DNA from 2 places in the Micromonospora sp. WMMA1363 genome. Region 1 is predicted to be linked to the other one. Evidence: riboswitches for the same ligand, from Rfam matches in the RefSeq annotation. Region 1 holds a riboswitch; the other holds the start of a gene.

The links. A riboswitch is a leader RNA that binds a small molecule or an ion and turns the genes downstream of it on or off. The one in region 1 is predicted to bind cobalamin.
Region 2: it holds a riboswitch for cobalamin, as region 1 does, so the genes downstream of both, cobN (cobaltochelatase subunit CobN) here and QTQ03_RS08120 (acyl-CoA thioesterase) in region 1, are expected to answer to the same signal.

The regions. Positions count from the first base shown of each region.
Region 1 is NZ_JAUALB010000001.1:1,771,859-1,777,881, reverse strand. Features, by position in the region: gene QTQ03_RS08135 (DUF2470 domain-containing protein) at 1-50, opposite strand, end outside; gene QTQ03_RS08130 (DUF1540 domain-containing protein) at 229-525, opposite strand; gene QTQ03_RS08125 (LysE family translocator) at 987-1,562, opposite strand; gene QTQ03_RS08120 (acyl-CoA thioesterase) at 1,622-2,122, opposite strand; cobalamin riboswitch at 2,240-2,456, opposite strand; gene QTQ03_RS08115 (methylmalonyl-CoA mutase family protein) at 2,731-4,587, shown strand; gene scpA (methylmalonyl-CoA mutase) at 4,587-6,023, shown strand, end outside.
Region 2 is NZ_JAUALB010000001.1:1,059,854-1,065,876, reverse strand. Features, by position in the region: partial or broken gene QTQ03_RS04885 (VWA domain-containing protein) at 1-232, opposite strand, end outside; gene cobN (cobaltochelatase subunit CobN) at 313-3,981, opposite strand; cobalamin riboswitch at 4,351-4,481, opposite strand; gene QTQ03_RS04875 (hypothetical protein) at 4,752-5,093, opposite strand; gene QTQ03_RS04870 (MFS transporter) at 5,363-6,023, opposite strand, start outside.

The sequences.
Region 1 (6,023 bases):
GGCGCGGCGTCCGCCAGGTCCGCTGGCCGCCTGGCTGGGTGGAACGCCATGTCAATCCCCTCGGCCACGAGTGAAGGTGGGCTCGGCCTAGGGATACGACCTTAGTAGGTTAGGCTTGCCTTTGCCAAGACGGCGTCGTGTCGGGCCGCCGGTGGTCGCCATGCCGGTGTCGGTGGATTGGCGCCTCCCGGGCAGGCTCGCCCCCGCGCACACGGCGGGCGGGTGGCGTCAGGCGGGCTGGTAGGTGAGGCAGTCGCTGGCGGTGGCGCCGGGACCGACGGTGATCGACTCGACGGTGCAGGCGAGGTTGGTGTTGTAGACACACTCGGAGCGTGCGCAGGCGCCCACGGCGCCGATCACCTCCGCGATCCCGCCCTGCACCGAGGACTCCACGAACGTCGCGCAGGAAGCGGCATCACCCGTCGACGCCACGGTGATCGCCGGAGCGTGGCAGCCGTTGTCGTTGAAACTGCACGCCGTGGCGGCGCATTCACGCACCGGGGGCGACTGCAGCAGGGTTTTCATGGTGCCTCCAGAACATTGGAGCCAGCAGGGCAGAGGAGTGTCTGCTGGCGTGCTCGTGTCTCGGTCCGTATTTGCCGCACGCGGTGGAGGTGAAACCTCGTACCGGCGAGCGTCCCGCACATCATTTCGATTGGCACTTTAGCAGCTGGATGAACCTCGTGATGGGCTCGCCGCCATTTTCCCGGTGGCGCGTCGAATGGAGATTAGCCTTACCTTGGTAAGGTCAGTCTTGCTTTACCTGCCCGCGAGTGGCGTCTCGGACGAGATTTCGGCGTCGAGTGGGAAAGAATCGGCGGGCTGTTCCGGGCCAGGGCATTAATCGTTTCGTCGGAATGCTGCGAGGCTGAGGACTCACCCACCACTCCGGGTGGTTGGCATCCAGGTGTACGAGACGCCCCCAGGGCCGTGGGCTGTCGGGCTGACGGCGCAAAACACGTCGCGGGGCGGTCGGGGTGGCCCGGTCAGCCCGCCGCCAGCCGTAGGCCGAGCGCGACGAACGCGACCGCGCAGATCCGGTTGATCCGGCGTGACCAGCGGCCGTCCGCCAACCGGGCGGCCAGCCGTCCAGCGCCCGCGCCGAGAGCGATGTCGACGACGAGCTGCACCGCCACGAAGAGGGCGCCGAGCAGCACCAGTTGGGCGGTGGTGTCGCCCACCGCCGGGTCGACGAACTGCGGCAGAAACGCCACGCTGAACAGGATCATCTTCGGGTTGAGCAGGTTGCTCACGAGCCCGCGTAGGAAGGCCCGTCCGCCCCGTCCGCCCCGGGCGCCGGGCGCCGGTTCGGCGGCGCCAAGACCGCTGGTACCGCGCAGCGCCCGTACGCCGAGCACGATCAGGTATGCCGCGCCGGCCCAGCGGATCACGGTGAACAGCACCGGCGAGGCCGAGATCACCGCCGCGAGGCCGTAAACCACCGCCGCGATGTGCACCGCCTCCCCGGCGGCGACGCCGAGCGCGGCGACGATGCCGGCGCGGGTGCCGTAGCGGGCGGCGTTGGCCAGGACGAACATCATGTCCGGCCCCGGCGTGACCATGAGCACGACGGTCGCCGCGAGGTAGCCGGCGAGCGTCGCTGCGGACAGTCGAGCATGCCTCAGCCCTCCCCGGCCCCGTCCAGCAGGGCGCGACGCAACGCCAGCCGGTGCTCGCGGCGGATCTCCGCCTCGCGGTAGCGGCGCCGGTCCCCGTCGGTCTCGGGAAGCAGCGGCGGGACGGCACGGGGCTGGCCGGCGTCGTCGACGGCGACCATGACCAGGTGGGCGGTGGCCAGTACGGCCCGGTCCCAGCGGTCCGCGGTCACCTTGACGGCGACCTCCATCGAGCTGCGGCCCGCCCAGGTGATGCGGGCGTCAACGTGGACCACGTCGCCGACGCGCACCGCCCGGAGGAAGGCGGTCTCGTCGATGGCGGCGGTGACCGCCGGCCCGTCGGAGTGCCGGGCGGCGACCACCCCGGCGACGGAGTCGATGAGATTGAGGATCCGGCCGCCGTGGACCGTGCCCATCAGGTTGGTGTGGTGTTGGTCCATGATCTGCGACAGGGTCAGGTGCGACGCCGACGGTGGCCGGCCGGCGAGTGTGGTGGTGTCGTGCATGGGTCGTCCGTCCTCGGGAAGAACGCCGTCGGACCCGTCGGCGCGCACGTCGAGGACACGCCCAGCCGGCGTGTCACCCGCCCGACCCGCCCACGAGGTCGACGGCAGCGCACACACCTCGTGTACGCGGCACGGGCAGGTCTTCGGACTCGCGGGCGCGACCGGCCTGGACCGGTCTCCTACTGACCGTCGCTTCCCGGACCTCGCGGTCCAGTGCGTGGTGACGGCGGTCGTTCCCACTCACCGCTGCGGGGCAGTCCCGGATTCGCACCGGGTTCCCTCTTACGACGCCCGACCTGGTGCGGCCAAGCGAACCAGCGCCGCCGGTGACCCTATCGGGTAGTGGTCACCCGGCAGGTGGTCCCGGCGCGGGCTGTGAGCCACCTCGCTCGCCAGCGGTGTCGCCGGCCGGTCAGGGCGAGCGGGAACACGGTCTCGATGCCGCGGTTCCGGCACCGAGCGGGCGCAACGCGGCGTTGACCGCGGTGTGCTCCCGGGCATCGTCGGAGCCGGTTGTCGACGTGGCCGGAGGTGAGCTGTGACGGCCGGCACAGTTGGCGTTGTCACATCCGGGCGACGCCCCGCCGGCCGGCCCTTACCATCCCGGCATGACGGTGCCGTCAGAGACGCTTCGCCTTGCCGCCGATTTCCCGGCCGCCACGCACGAGCAGTGGCGGCGGTTGACTCTCGGGGTGCTCCGCAAGGCCGGCCTCGCCGACGAGGACACCCCGACCGAGACGGTCGAGGAGCTGCTGACCCATCGCGGGTACGACGACGTGGAGCTCGCGCCGCTGTACACCGCCGACGACCCGACCCCGTTCCCAGGCCCGCCGGGGCTGTTTCCGTACACCCGGGGTGGCCGGGCGACCGGGGCGGTGGTGGCGGGGTGGGACGTCCGGCAGCGGCACGCCGACCCGGACCTGACGGCCACCGGTGCGGCGGTCCGCGCCGACCTGGAGAACGGTGCCACCTCGCTGTGGCTGGTGCTCGGTGAGGGCGGTGTGTCGCCGGCCGGGCTGCCGGCGGTCCTGGAGGGCGTCTACCTGGACCTGGCCGGTGTCGTGCTGGACGCCGGCGCTGCCGCGGTCGAGGTGGTGCCGGGGTGGTTCGCGCTGGTGGCGGACCGGGGTGTGCCGGCCGCCGAGGTGCGCGGCTGCCTGGGCGTGGACCCACTCGGTTTCCGGGCGCGGACCGGGCAGCGGTGGGACGGCCCGGCCGGCGAGTGGGCCCGCCGGTGCGCGGCCGGTTTCCCGGGCCTGCGGGCGATGATGGTCGACGCGACCGGCTACCACGACGCGGGCGGTTCCGACGCGCAGGAGATCGGCTGCGCGCTGGCCACCGGTGTGGCGTACCTGCGCGAGTTGACTGCTGCCGGGTTGGCCGTGCCGGCCGCGTTCGGACAGCTGGAGTTCCGGTACGCCGCCACCGCCGACCAGTTCGCCACGATCGCGAAGCTGCGCGCCGCCCGCCGGCTCTGGGCGCGGGTGGCGCAGGTGTGCGGGGTGCCGGAGGCGGGCGCGCAGCGCCAGCACGCGGTGACCGCTACGGCGATGATGACCGCGCGTGATCCCTGGGTGAACATGCTCCGGACGACGCTGGCCTGTTTCGCCGCCGGCGTCGGTGGGGCGGACGCGGTGACCGTGCAGCCGTTCGACCACTGCCTGGGCCTGCCGGACGGCTTCGCCCGGCGGATCGCGCGTAACACCCAGTCGCTGCTGCTGGAGGAGGCGAACGTGGGCCGGGTGGTCGACCCGGCCGGCGGCTCGTGGTACGTCGAGCGGTACACCGAGGAACTGGCCCGGGTGGCCTGGGCGTGGTTCACGGAGATCGAGCGGGCCGGCGGGATGGGCGCCGCGCTGGACAGCGGCCTGGTCGCCGACCGGCTCGCGGCGACGTGGCAGCGACGGATGCGGAACCTGGCGCACCGCCGGGACCCGCTCACCGGCGTCAGCGAGTTCCCCGACCTGGAGGAGCGGCTGCCGATCCGCCCGCCCGCGCCGGCCGCACCCGGCGGCGGGCTGCCCCGGCACCGGTACGCGGAGCCGTACGAGGCGTTGCGTGACCGCTCGGACGCGCACACGGTGGCTACCGGTGCCCGGCCCACGGTGTTCCTCGCCACCCTCGGCCCGGCGGCGGCGCACAACGCGCGCGCCGGGTTCGCCGCGAACCTCTTCGCAGCCGGTGGGATCGCCACCGTCCGACCGCCGGTCGGGGACGACGACCCGGCCCGGCTCGCCGCGGAATTCGCCGCCAGCGGTGCCCGGGTCGCCTGCCTGTGCTCGTCCGACCGTGGCTACGCCGAGTCGGCGGAGTCGGTGGCGCGGGCCCTGGCCGACGCCGGCGCGGTCCGGCTGTGGCTGGCCGGTGGGCCAGCCGGCCATACCGGCGTGACGGACTACCTGTACGCGGGCTGCGACGCCGTGGCGGTGCTGGAGACGACGCTGCGTGACCTGGGGGTGGCGTGATGGACGCTCGGATTCCCGACTTCTCCGGAGTGGAACTCGGTGACCCGCCCGCCGGCGCCGACCTCGGCCCGTGGCGCGACGCGGTGCGCGCCGAGTCCGGCGGCGAGCCGGACACGCTGAGCTGGCAGACCCCGGAGGGCATCGCCGTTCCGCCGCTGTACACCGCCGCCGACCGGGCTGGGCTGGACTTCCTCGGCACGTACCCGGGCATCGCCCCGTACCTGCGTGGCCCCTACCCGACCATGTACACCACCCAGCCGTGGACGATCCGCCAGTACGCGGGCTTCTCCACCGCCGAGGAGTCCAACGCCTTCTACCGGCGTAACCTGGCCGCCGGCCAGAAGGGACTCTCGGTCGCCTTCGATCTGCCGACCCACCGGGGTTACGACTCCGACCACCCCCGGGTCGCCGGGGACGTGGGCATGGCCGGGGTGGCGATCGACTCGATCTACGACATGCGGCAACTCTTCGACGGCATCCCACTGGACCGGATGAGCGTGTCGATGACGATGAACGGTGCGGTGCTGCCGGTGCTGGCGCTCTACATCGTCGCGGCCGAGGAGCAGGGGGTGGCGCCGGCACAGCTCTCCGGCACCATCCAGAACGACATCCTCAAGGAGTTCATGGTCCGCAACACGTACATCTACCCGCCGCAGCCGTCGATGCGGATCATCTCCGACATCTTCGCCTACACCTCGGCGCGGATGCCGCGGTTCAACTCCATCTCCATCTCCGGCTACCACATCCAGGAGGCCGGGGCGACCGCCGACCTGGAGCTGGCCTACACCCTGGCCGACGGGGTGGAGTACCTGCGCGCGGGCCGCGATGCCGGGCTGGACGTCGACGCGTTCGCACCCCGGCTGTCGTTCTTCTGGGCCATCGGCATGAACTTCTTCATGGAGGTGGCCAAGCTGCGGGCGGCGCGGCTGCTGTGGGCGCGACTGGTCCGCGACTTCGAACCGAAGAACCCGAAGTCGCTCAGCCTGCGCGCGCACTGCCAGACCTCCGGCTGGTCGCTCACCGCGCAGGACGTCTTCAACAACGTGGTCCGCACGTGCGTGGAGGCGATGGCCGCCACCCAGGGACACACCCAGTCCCTGCACACCAACGCCCTCGACGAGGCCCTGGCGTTGCCGACCGACTTCTCCGCCCGGATCGCCCGCAACACCCAGCTGGTGCTCCAGCAGGAGTCCGGCACCACCCGGATGATCGACCCGTGGGGTGGCAGCGCGTACGTCGAACGGCTGACCCACGACCTGGCCGCCCGCGCCTGGCAGCACATCACCGAGGTCGAGGCGGCCGGCGGGATGGCCCGTGCCATCGACGAGGGCATCCCCAAGCTGCGGGTCGAGGAGGCCGCCGCGCGCACCCAGGCGCGGATCGACTCCGGCCGGCAGCCGGTGATCGGGGTCAACAAGTACCGTCCGGACGCCGAC
Region 2 (6,023 bases), 710 kb from region 1:
TCGCAGCCGAATCGGCAGCCGACAACCCGGTCCACCGGCGGCAGCAGGGCAGCAAGGGCGCGGACGGCGGTGGACTTCGCGGTGCCCTTCTCGCCCCGGACGAGCACCCCGCCGATCGCCGGGCTGACCGCGTTGAGCAGCAGCGCGAGGCCCATGTCGGCCATCCCGAGGACAGCGGAGAACGGGAACACGGTCACTGCGTCGTCTCCGATCGCGACTGCGGGGCTCGCAAACCCCGCTCACTCCTCGCGCTCACCGCACCACCCACCGATCGCGACTGCGGGGCTCGCAAACCCCGCTCACTCCTCGCGCTCACCGCCGGTCCTCCAGGTCGCCCTCGCTGGCCAGGTACATCTCGCGGAGCCGGTCCAGGGTGTCCGGGTTCGGCTCGGCCCACAGACCGCGGTCGGCGGCCTCCAGGAGCCGCTCGGTGATGCCGCGCAGGGCCCACGGGTTCGACTCACCGAGGAAGTCCCGCGTCCCGCGGTCGAACAGGTACGCCTCGGCGAGGCGCTCGTACATCCAGTCGTCGACCACGCCGGCGGTGGCGTCGTAGCCGAACAGGTAGTCCACGGTGGCCGCCAGCTCGAAGGCGCCCTTGTAGCCGTGGCGGCGCATCGCGGCGATCCAGCGCGGGTTGACCACCCGGGCCCGGAACACCCGCCGGGTCTCCTCGCCGAGCGTGCGGGTACGCACGTCGTGCGGCATCGCCGAGTCACCCACGTACGCGGCCGGTGAGGCGCCGGTGAGGTGGCGGACCATCGCCACCATCCCGCCGTGGTACTGGAAGTAGTCGTCGGAGTCCACGATGTCGTGCTCGCGGGTGTCCTGGTTCTTCACCGCGACGGCGATACGCCCGAAGGAACGTTCCATGTCGACCCGTGCCTCCCGCCCGTTCAGCCCCCGCCCGTACGCGTAGCCGCCCCAGACCGCGTACACCTCGGCGAGGTCGGCGTCGCTGCGCCAGTTCCGGGCGTCGATGAGCGGCAGCAGCCCGGCCCCGTACGCCCCCGGCTTGGAGCCGAAGATGCGGGCAGTGGCCCGGCGCTCGTCACCGTGCTCGGCGACGTCCTCCGTCACGTGAGCGCGGACGAAGTTGTCGGTGGCGGGCTCCTCCAGCGCGGCCACCTGCCGCACCGCGTCGTCGATGAGCGCCACGACGTGTGGGAAGGCGTCCCGGAAGAACCCGGAGATCCGCACGCTGACGTCGATGCGGGGCCGGCCGAGCTCGGCGAGGGGCACCACCTCGACACCGGTGACCCGACGGGAGCGGTCGTCCCAGACCGGTCGGCAGCCGAGCAACGCGAGCACCTCGGCGATGTCGTCACCCTGGGTCCGCATGGCGCTGGTGCCCCAGACCGTGAGGCCCACCGATTCTGGGTATCCGCCAGTGTCCGCGAGGTACCGGGCGAGCAGCGAGTCGGCCAACGCCACCCCCACCTCCCAGGCGTTGCGACTGGGGATCGCTTTCGGGTCGACGGAGTAGAAGTTGCGCCCGGTGGGGAGCACGTTGACCAGACCACGGGTCGGCGAGCCGGACGGACCGGGCGGCACGAACCGCCCGTCGAGCGCGGCGAGCACCCGATCGATCTCGTCGGTGGTGCGGTCCAGCCGCGGCACGACTTCGGTGGCGGCGAACCGCAGCACGGCGGTCGCGTCCGGCACCGACCCGCCGGTAACCTCGGCGACGACCGCCTCGGCCGCGGCCGGGTCCCAGCCGAGCGTCTCCATCCCGAGGACGAGCCGCCGAGCCAGCGCCTCGATGAGGTCGACAGCGTCGGCGGCGGTGGCGGCCGGTCCGTCGACGATGTCGGTCAACGCCTCCGGCACGGTCACCCGCCGCCCCGGCGCGGCGAGTAACGCGGCCTCGTCCAGACCGTGGCTCGCGGCGAGCGCCTGGCGCAGGCCGGGCAGGGCACGGACGCCACCCCACACCTGTGGGGCGCGCAGCACGGCGAGCACGAGGTTGACCCGCGCCTCCCCAGTGGGCGCGGCGGCCAACACGTGCAGGCCGTCGCGAATCTGCACGTCCTTGACCTCGCACAGGTAGCCGTCGAGGTGCAGCACGAAGTCGTCGAAGTCGTCGGCGGCCGGCATCTCGGCCTGGTGCAGGTCGTGGTGCAGCTCGGCGGCCCGGACCAGCTGCCAGATCTGGCGCTGCACGGTGGGAACCTTGGTCGGGTCGAGGGCCTGCACGGTCGCGTACTCGTCCAGGAGCTGTTCCACCTTGGCCAGGTCGCCGTACGTCTCGGCGCGCGCCATCGGTGGCACGAGGTGATCGACGACGATGGCGTGGGCGCGGCGCTTGGCCTGCGTCCCCTCCCCAGGGTCGTTGACGATGAACGGATAGACCAGGGGCAGGTCGCCCAGCACCGCGTCCGGGGCGCAGTCGGCGGCCAGTCCGAGGCCCTTACCGGGCAGCCACTCCAGGGTGCCGTGCTTGCCCAGGTGCAGCACGGCGTCCGCGCCGAAGCCACCGTCCGCCGCCGGTGCCGCCAGCCACCGGTACGCGGCCAGGTAGTGGTGGCTCGGCGGCAGGTCCGGGTCGTGGTAGATGGCGACCGGGTTCTCCCCGAAGCCACGCGGCGGCTGGATCAGCAGGGCCACGTTGCCGAAGCGCAGACCGGCCAGCACGAGGTCACCGCCGTCGGTGTACAACTCGCCGGGCGGTTCACCCCAATGGTCCCGCATCGCCTCGCGCAGCTCCGCCGGCACGTCGTCGAACCAGCGCCGGTACGTCTCCCCCGGCACCCGCGCGGACGCGGTGGTGAGCTGCTCCGGGGTGAGCCACTCGACGTCGTGTCCCCCGGCGGCGATGAGTGCGTGGATGAGCTCGTCCCCGTCGTCGGGTGCCGGTGCCTCCCCCAGGTCGTACCCGGCGGCGGAGAGCGCGGCGAGCAGCCGTACCGCGCTCGCCGGCGTGTCCAGGCCGACGGCGTTGCCGACCCGGGAGTGTTTCGTCGGGTACGAGCTGAGCACGACGGCGACCCGCTTGCCGGCGTTCGGCAGCCGCCGCAGCCGGGCGTGCCGCACCGCGATGCCAGCCACCCGGGCGGCCCGTTCCAGGTCCGGCTCGTATCCCGACAGCCCGTCGGCGTCGATCTGCTTGAACGAGAACGGAACGGTGACGATTCGCCCGTCGAACTCAGGGATGGCCACCTGCATCGCCGCGTCCAGTGGGGACAGTCCGGCGTCGCTGCCGGCCCACTGCTCGCGGGTGCTGGTGAGGCAGAGCGCCTGGATCACCGGCACGTCGAGGACGGCGAGCGCACCCACGTCCCAGGCGTCCTCGTCGCCACCGCCGGCGGCGTCGGCCGCCACCGTGCCGCCGGCGGCGAGCACGGTGACCAGCAGCGCGTCGCAACGGGCGAACAGTCCCAGCGGGCCGGTGCCGGCGGCCAGCCCGCGCAGCGAGCCGCAGAAGATCGGCGACGCGTTGCCGCCGGCCGCCTCGACAGCGGCGGCGAGGGTGTCGACGAACGCGGTGTTGCCGGCCAGTGCGTGTGCCCGGTAGAAGACGATGCCCACCGTGGGCCGGTCCGGGTCGGCCGGCCGGTCACCGTGGATCCCGTACGCCGGGGTCGACGCGGGTGGGGCGAACCCCTCGCCGGTCAGCAGTACCGTGTCGGAGAGGAAGCGGGCCAGCTGGGCCAGGTTCGCCGGGCCTCCTTCGACCAGGTACGACAAGGCCTGGGTGGCCACCCCGGAGGGCACCGTGGAGGCCGCCGTCAACTCCGCGTCCGGCACGCTCTCACCGCCCAGGGCGACCGTCGGCACCCCGGAGGCGAGCACCGCGGCCAGCCCGTCGGGCCACGCCTGCCGCCCGCCGAGCAGGCGTACCACGGCCAGGTCGACGCCGTCGAGCAGGCCGGGTACGGCATCGACGGCGACCCGGGTGGGGTTGGCGAGGCGATAGTCGGCGCCGCTCGCCCGCGCGGCGAGCAGGTCGGTGTCGGCGGTGGACAGCAACAGGATGCGCACTAGAGGCTCCGGAGGGTAGCGGCCCGGTCGGCGAGCCGGCCGGGCGAAGAGCAACCGGCCGGGCCGAAGAGCAAGTGGTCAGCGGGCGCGCTACGGCGGCGCGTCACCGCAGCCGACGGTCGTCCGGCAGGCGGGACGACGCAGGCGAAGACGTCAGCGGTCGACGAGGCGAGCGGCCGGTGCGGCGGCGGGGGCTGCGGCCACGCCGGCCCGGCCGGCGGTGCGGTCAGCGCAAGCCCCGGTCCGGTGGCCGGTCGTGCGCGTGCCGGCCCACACGGACCAGGTTCGACGATCGCCGTCGATGGGGGAGACGCTATGTGTCATCGGGTCCTCCTCGGGTGTCCACGCCCTGGGGTGCACCGACGGCCGAAGTATCCTGGCTCCCGGATCGACGCTCACCCCCGGCCTTCCAACCGCGCACACCGCAGCCGTGACTCACAAGGGGGGATCGCTCCCCGGTGACAGTGGCGGGACCGCGCCGGAATCGCACCGGCTTCCTTCACTGCCGTCCGGCCGCGAATGCTGCCACACTTCCGGCGCCCCGGTCAACGCGCCCACACTGCCTGGTCAGGTCCAGCCGGCATCGGCCTGATGGCGACATCGACGAAGTAGCCATCGGCGGCATCGAGTTGCGCTCCCTGCCGGACGGATCCGGGACACGGAATGAGTCCGGGGGCGCAGGGGCGGACCCGCTGCCGCCGGCATCGCGGTTCCCGGGGCACCGGGCAGCCCGATGCCGACGGCTTCCGGGACTCTCGGCGGCTGCCCCGCTAACGGGCGCGGCGCTCCGGGTGGGCCCGGTTCCAGGCCCGCATGCGCTCCGGGTAGCCGGTCTTCGCCGCCTCGTACAGCGGCAGGGCATGCCGGTGCGCCAGCGCCGCCGCGGCCCGGGGCGACCCGGTGCGGCGACGGATCCACTCGCCGTCGTGGGCGATCGCCACCACCGTCGTATCGGTCGCCGTGGTCTCCGGCTCCAGGTAGAACTCCACCCCGGCCCGACTGGCGACGAACGCCTCCAGCGCCGCCAGGTCCTCCCGGGTGGCCTCACGGTCGAGCTTGGTCGGGATCCCGTCCCATTCCCGGCTCCGGGACCGCCGGCTGAACCAGCCCATTCCCGCCTCCTCTCCTCGGCCTGACCTCCAGTGCAGCACCGTCACCTGACAGGATGCTGTGAGGAGGATGATCGCGACCTGTACGGATCATCCCAGCGCGGCCCGGCGGCGGCGGTCGGCCGGTTGCCCCAGGCGGCGTGTTCTCCGTCCGATGCCGGACGTCACCGGCGCCCGGGATGGCCGGGATGTGCGGACCCCTTGGCTCGACCCCGGGCCGTTCCGTCAGGCAGGATCTGGTCCGCACTACCGGCGACCATCCCGGTGGTCGGTCACGAGTCCGGCGACGGCCTGATGGCGGCGGAGCGGATGTCCGCTTTCCGCCCCGCCGGCCCGCTCCCAGTCCGGCCATGCGGTTGACGAGGCGTCCCGCCGGTCGGCGGGCGGGTGGCGGGGACCAGCGCGAGGGTCGGCAGCAGCAGGATCGGCACGACGAGCAGGGCGTGCAGGGTGCCGACCCGGTCACCGAGCAGGCCGAGCAACGGGGGGCCGCCCAGGAACGCGGTGTAACCGATCACGGCGACCACGCTCACCCGGGCGGGAGCACGATCCTCCTCGTCAGCTGCCGCACTCATCCCGACCGGGAAGCCGAGGGAGGCGCCGAGTCCCCACAGGGCCACCCCGGCGACGGCCACCGGCCCGGAGCCGGCCAGGACCGCCACGCCCGCGCCGAGCACGGCAAGCAGGATCGTGCCGGCAAGCGCCCACACCCGTCCCCACCGATCCAGGGCCACCGTGCCGACGGTACGGCCGAGGGTCATACCCACCACGAACACCCCGAACACGGCGGCGCCGGCCGCCTCGCTCAGGTCGTAACCGTCGACGAACGCGACCGCGACCCAGTCGTTGGCACTGCCCTCCGCGAACGCCATCACCAGCACGAACAGGCCGATGAGCAGGGTCCGCGGCTCGCGCCACGCGGCCAGCAGCGCG